2 linked regions of the Vallitalea guaymasensis genome follow. The protein of the gene in region 2 interacts with the protein of the main gene of each other region in a pairwise test. Links are inferred from orthologs where the notes say so. Each region holds a gene or a part of one and is shown on either strand. Other genes may lie near its edges.

Region 1 (3,267 bases), 4.3 Mb from region 2 along the record:
GATTAAACTCTCATTTGGTAATTTATCCTTGACTAATTGAGAAAGTCCTAAAGGTAATAACACAAATAATCCTATTGCCAATATAATTGACAATACAACAGAAAAACCTACTACAACTTTATCTAATTTGTCTCCAAATACTTTAGTCAAAAATCTGTCGAATTTACCTGGTTCTTTTTCTTTCTCGTCTTCTACTTCAAAAAACTCAGCTGAATAAGTAAGAATCTTCATACCTATAATTAATGATTCCACAAATGCTAACATACCTCTGAATATGGGTAGCTTAAAAAGTTTTACCTTCTCGGAAAAACTTGTATATTCTCTTTTATCAATTATTATCTCTTTATCTGGTTTTCTGACAGCAACCGCATAGGTGTTTTTGTTTTTCATCATAACACCTTCGATAACAGCTTGACCTCCTATATCTACTGGTTTCAATTATATCACTTCCATATTATATTATTTTTTAAACTTATTAAATTATAACATGTTATCTTTTTTTTATCTACCTATTTAATTTTGTGAAAAATTGTATATAGTATAAGATAAAAAAAGTTGAGGATAATCCTCAACTTCTTAGCTAATTAGTTATTTTCTTGGTTCATACCATATTTACGGTTGAACTTATCTATACGTCCACGAGCAGAAACTGCTTTTTGAGTTCCAGTATAAAATGGGTGACACTTTGAACAAATTTCAACGTGAATGCTTTCTTCTGTTGAACCTGTAACAAACTCGTTACCGCAGTTACATTTTACTTTAGCTTGATGATATTTTGGATGAATTGCTTCCTTCATTTGTTTCACCTCTTTCAAATATTAAACTTAATATTATATGCCGACATAGGTCGAACTTATATTTTAAAACAGCTTTTATATTATAACACATGAAATAACACTATGCAATACTTTTCATGGACTGAATTAAATAGTTTTATTATTTATCTATATTTATCTAGTAGATTATTGTTGATTGTATTAAAGAAATCCGTGTTATTCTTAGATTTAACAAAAACTTTTAGTATACTCTCAGTAACCTCGTCTGAACGCATATTACTGCTTGCTTTCCTTAATCTATAAATAGCTTCCATCTCTTCTTTTGTATATAGTAGATCATCTCTTCTTGTACCAGATTTGGCAATATCAATAGCTGGGAATATTCTTTTTTCAGATAGTTTTCTATCAAGAACCAACTCCATATTACCTGTTCCTTTAAACTCTTCAAATACTACTTCGTCCATCTTACTTCCTGTTTCAACAAGTGCTGTAGCAAGTATTGTAAGACTTCCTCCTTCTTCGATATTTCTAGCTGCACCAAAGAATTTTTTAGGCATATGAAGCGCTGCTGGATCAAGACCTCCAGATAAAGTTCTTCCACTAGGTGGAATAGTTAAGTTATAAGCTCTTGCCAATCTTGTTATACTGTCAAGCAATATATATAGATCTTTCTTCTGCTCAACCATTCTCTTGGCTCTTGCCAACACCATTTCAGAAACTCTTTTATGATGTTCAGGCAGTTCATCAAAAGTAGAATATATAACCTCTACATTGTCACCATTGATAGAACGTCTTATATCTGTTACTTCTTCGGGTCTTTCATCAATTAATAAAACTATAAGATGAGAATCAGGATGATTTTTTGTTATGGCATTGGCAATTTTTTTAAGCAATGTTGTCTTACCTGCTTTTGGAGGTGCCACAATCATACCCCTTTGCCCTTTACCAATAGGCGCAACAAAATCAATTAGTCTGGTTGAATATTCTGAAGAGATTGTTTCAAGACGAACCCTTTCATCAGGGAAAATAGGTGTTAAGTCTTCAAAATTAGGTCTTTTAGCCGCATTGGCAGGTGAATCGCCATTTACAGACTGGACATATAGTAATGCTCTAAATTTCTCATTTTCTTTTGGTACTCTTATATTACCAATTATTAAATCTCCAGTCTTTAAATTAAATCTTCTAATTTGTGATGGTGACACATAAACATCATCTTCACCTGGTAGATAATTAGCACATCTAATAAAACCGAATCCATCTGGTAATACTTCCAATACTCCGTAAGCTATTTCTCCGCTATTTAAATCTTGGAAATCTGAAGGTACAGTTTTAGCTGGTTTATCTCTATGTACTTCTTTTTTGATTTCCTTGTTATTTTCATTAGATTCTTTATTTATAACTTTTTGAACTTCTTTTCTATCTTCTATTTTATATTGCTGTTTTTTATAATCTGTTTTCTTAGGAACAATTTTCTCTTTATTAATGGTTTTTTCTGCTTTTTGTTCTATCTTCGGCTCTTCTTTTTGTTCCACTTTTTCGAGTTTTGGCTGCGGTTTCTTTACTAGTTTCTTTTTTGTTTTAGGTTGTGATTTTTCTTTTTGTTCTGGTTCTGTTTTTTGTGGCTTTTCTTGTTCCATATTTTGTTCTAGTTTTTCTTCTTCTTTCCCTTGTTGTTTAGCTTCAACTTCCGTAAGAATTTGCACAAGCTCTGCTTTCTTGAATGTTGTAACACTTCTAATGCCAATTTCTTTTGCTTTCTTGCGAAGCTCAGCTAAAGTGAATTTTTTGAAATCTGTACTCATTAGAGCACCCCTTTCGTTTTTAATTAATTATTACTCCAACCGAAACTATGTAAATATTATATCAAATATGTTATATTAGTTAGACTTAATTTATTAATAAAAATTTTCCAATATAAATATATACCAAAGTTTGTCCCATGATGATTATTAACAATATAATAATAAACCATCTATTAATTAAATCAGTTACTATCTAATTATTTAATATATAAAACACATTTTATATTGGGATTAATAATGATAAGTCATATGAAATATAAATTGGATATGCTTATATTGAACTTATTTTATATAAATAATGTAATTCAATATAATGTCTTAGTCTTAGCAATGTTAATAGTCTATATACCCTTTATTAGTATATCTGTTGTTTTCTTATATTTTATTAAGCAATTTAATACATTATATATATTATACCATAAAAAAGTGAATTAACACTTTTTTATGGTAAATTTTTTATTTTTTTTATTATGCTCTGTTGTTACTACCGAACATTCTTATTTTAGTCTTTACAACTTCTTTGATAGCATCTGAAGTTGGTGCTAACATTTTTCTTGGGTCATATACGTCTGGTTGCTCTTTAACAACTTTATGCATAGCTTTTTTAAATGCCTGACGTAAATCAGTATCAATATTGATTTTGTTAACGCCTAATGATACTGCTTTTTTAATATCTTCTTCTGGTACAC
Region 2 (3,102 bases):
TCTTGAAATAGAAAATCCTTTTACATGTCCACACGGTAGACCAACTATCATTTCTATGACAAAATATGAACTAGAAAAGAAATTCAAGAGAATACAGTAATTAGGAGTGGATATATTGAGAAAACCTTTAATTGTTATAGCCGGACCTACAGCAGTTGGTAAGACTAGTTTATCGGTTAAACTGGCAAAGGAAATAGGTGGTGAAATAATCTCTGCTGATTCTATGCAAGTTTATAAGTATATGGACATAGGAACGGCAAAAGTCACAAAAGAAGAAACACAGGGTATAAAACACCATTTAATAGATGTACTAGAACCTGATGAGGAATTTAATATTAATATTTTCCAAAATTCAGCTAAGAAAAGTATAGAAGAAATTACACAAAATAAAAAAGTTCCTATCATGGTTGGCGGAACAGGTTTCTATATACAATCAATCATATATGACATTGATTTTGAGAACACTTGTAAAGATAATTCATATAGGGAACAACTTCAAAAGGAAGCAGCTCTATCAGGTAATGAATATGTACATGATAAACTGAAAGATATTGACCTTGTATCCTACAATAAGATTCATCCCAATAACTTGAAAAGAGTTATCAGGGCTTTGGAATATTATAAAGAAACTGGTAGACCAATATCAGTGCATAATGAAATAGAATCCAAGAAAGAATCACCTTATAACCTTCTTTTTTATGTTCTTGGCATGGATAGAGAACTATTATATGAAAGAATTGATAGAAGAGTAGATATAATGATTGAACAAGGATTAGTAGAAGAAGTCCAGAAATTAAAAGAAATGGGATATAGTGAAGATTTAGTGTCCATGAAAGGATTAGGATATAAAGAGATCTATGGATATCTTAATGGTGAATATGACCTAGATAGAGCAATCTACATCTTAAAACGTGATACCAGACATTTTGCAAAACGTCAGATTACGTGGTTTAAGAGAGAAAAAAACGTAAGATGGTTGAATGTGGATGATTACAATATGAATTTAGAATTAATTTCAAATAAAATGTTAAAAGATATTGAAGAATTAGGAATTATATAATACAATAGTAAGTGAGATGAAATAATTACCAAATACTAAAGATGTTAAATTATATAAATTAATTATTCTAATTAATAAAAAGTAATAAAATTTATTATATATATAATTTAAAAATACGATATCAATGGGGGCGAGTTTAAATGAGTAAACCAATTAATTTACAAGATTTGTTTTTAAATCAAGTAAGAAAAGACAAAACAACTGTAGTAGTATATTTGACAAATGGATTTCAACTAAAAGGACTAGTAAAAGGATTTGATAACTTTATAGTAATTCTTGAGACTGAAGGTAAACAACAAATGATATACAAACACGCTATATCAACTGTTATTCCTTCTAGAGAAGTATCCTTAACTGTTGAAGAATAAAGAGGTATAGATAAATGACTGATTTTTTACAGAAGATGTATCAGAAGCAAAATATCTCAGAAGAAGTTTATAACTATTGTAGCGAGATTGAAAAGAATTTAATAGATAGATTTAATCATGTTGATGAAATTGCTGAATACAATCAATTGAAAGTATTATCTGCTATGCGAGAGAATAGAGTCAGTGATATACATTTTGCTGCAACAACTGGATATGGTTATAATGATCTTGGGAGAGATACATTAGAAAGTGTATATGCTTCTGTATTTAATGCAGAAGCTGCTTTAGTGCGTCCACAATTAATTTCTGGTACACATGCACTGACTATAGCACTTTCTGCTAATCTAAGACCAGGTGATGAGATATTATCTCCTGTCGGTAAACCTTATGATACTCTTGAAGAAGTTATTGGTATAAGAGAAACAAATGGTTCTCTAAAAGAGTATGGTATTACTTACAGACAAGTAGACATGTTAGAAGATGGAAGTATTGATTATGAAGGAATAAAGAAAGCTATAAATGATAATACAAAACTAATCAGCATACAAAGGTCTAAGGGTTACGATACTAGACCAACCCTATCAGTAGATATAATAGGGGAGATTATCTCTTTTGTTAAGAGTATAAACAGTGACCTTATCTGTATGGTTGACAATTGTTATGGTGAGTTCGTTGAGAAAATCGAGCCTACAGATCTAGGAGCTGATATGATAGTAGGTTCTTTGATCAAGAATCCAGGAGGTGGACTTGCGCCTATTGGAGGTTATATTGTCGGTAAAGAAGCTTGTATTGAAAATTGTGCAGTTAGATTGACTGCACCGGGACTTGGTAAAGAAATAGGAGCGACCCTTGGTCTTAATCAACAATTCTTTCAAGGATTATTTATGTCGCCGCAAATAGTAGCAGGGGCTTTAAAGGGAGCAATATTCGCAGCTAATGTTTTTGAAAAGCTTGGATATGAAGTGATACCTGATTCTACAGAGAGTAGACATGATATTATACAAGCTATCAATTTAGGTTCACCAGAAGCTATTATTGCCTTTTGTCAGGGAATTCAAGCGGCAGCTCCTGTAGATAGCTTTGTGACACCTGAACCATGGGATATGCCAGGATATGATTCAGAAGTAATTATGGCAGCTGGAGCATTTGTACAAGGTTCTTCCATTGAGTTAAGTGCTGATGCACCTATAAAACCACCATATACAGTGTTTTTTCAAGGAGGTCTATCATGGCATCATGCAAAATTCGGTATAATGACAGCGCTTCAAAAAATGATAGATAATAAAAGTATAACATTAAAGTAACATAAACAAACTCATGACTTTTCAATTTTATTATATATTTTAGATTACCATTAAGTAGTCTTCATACATATTGAACGAATTGAAAAGTTTTTTTGAAACAAAAAATATGACATTGGGACGGTTCGTTTGACACATTTGATTGAGGGTTAAAAATAATTAAATAGGATGAAAGCTATGGCAAGAAAAATTGATAATAAAGTAAAAATAAATAATGTAAAATTGATTATAGATAGAAAAGTGACTGTAGAAGAAGTAGCTTATAAATTAGGTGTTAGTACTAATAATGTTCGTCATTGGTTAAAGGTGTATATCGGAAATCAGAAAAAGAAAAGAATGAGATTGATTGCGGGAATAGCATTATTACTTATTA

What was found. Proteins that work in one complex are often made in the same cells at the same time.
Region 1: the proteins of hfq (region 2) and rho interact in binary tests that used the Escherichia coli proteins (3 or more experiments, as listed by UniProt). The link is inferred for Vallitalea guaymasensis from one-to-one orthologs.

What each region holds. Positions count from the first base shown.
Region 1 is NZ_CP058561.1:1,203,047-1,206,313, forward strand. What follows is about bases 260-3,238. They hold rho (transcription termination factor Rho), read right to left. Parts: upstream 2,579-3,238; coding sequence 941-2,578; downstream 260-940. Other genes in these bases: HYG85_RS05465 (DUF1385 domain-containing protein), read right to left, coding at 260-438; rpmE (50S ribosomal protein L31), read right to left, coding at 585-797; HYG85_RS05480 (class II fructose-1,6-bisphosphate aldolase), read right to left, coding at 3,047-3,238. Also shown: more of HYG85_RS05465, read right to left, coding at 1-259; more of HYG85_RS05480, read right to left, coding at 3,239-3,267. UniProt on the Escherichia coli protein: Facilitates transcription termination by a mechanism that involves Rho binding to the nascent RNA, activation of Rho's RNA-dependent ATPase activity, and release of the mRNA from the DNA template.
Region 2 is NZ_CP058561.1:5,498,673-5,501,774, reverse strand. The notes cover bases 1-2,814. They hold hfq (RNA chaperone Hfq), read left to right. Parts: upstream 1-1,200; coding sequence 1,201-1,428; downstream 1,429-2,814. Other genes in these bases: HYG85_RS23735 (methionine gamma-lyase family protein), read left to right, coding at 1,443-2,732; miaA (tRNA (adenosine(37)-N6)-dimethylallyltransferase MiaA), read left to right, coding at 107-1,060; mutL (DNA mismatch repair endonuclease MutL), read left to right, coding at 1-100. Also shown: HYG85_RS23730 (N-acetylmuramoyl-L-alanine amidase family protein), read left to right, coding at 2,907-3,102. UniProt on the Escherichia coli protein: RNA chaperone that binds small regulatory RNA (sRNAs) and mRNAs to facilitate mRNA translational regulation in response to envelope stress, environmental stress and changes in metabolite concentrations.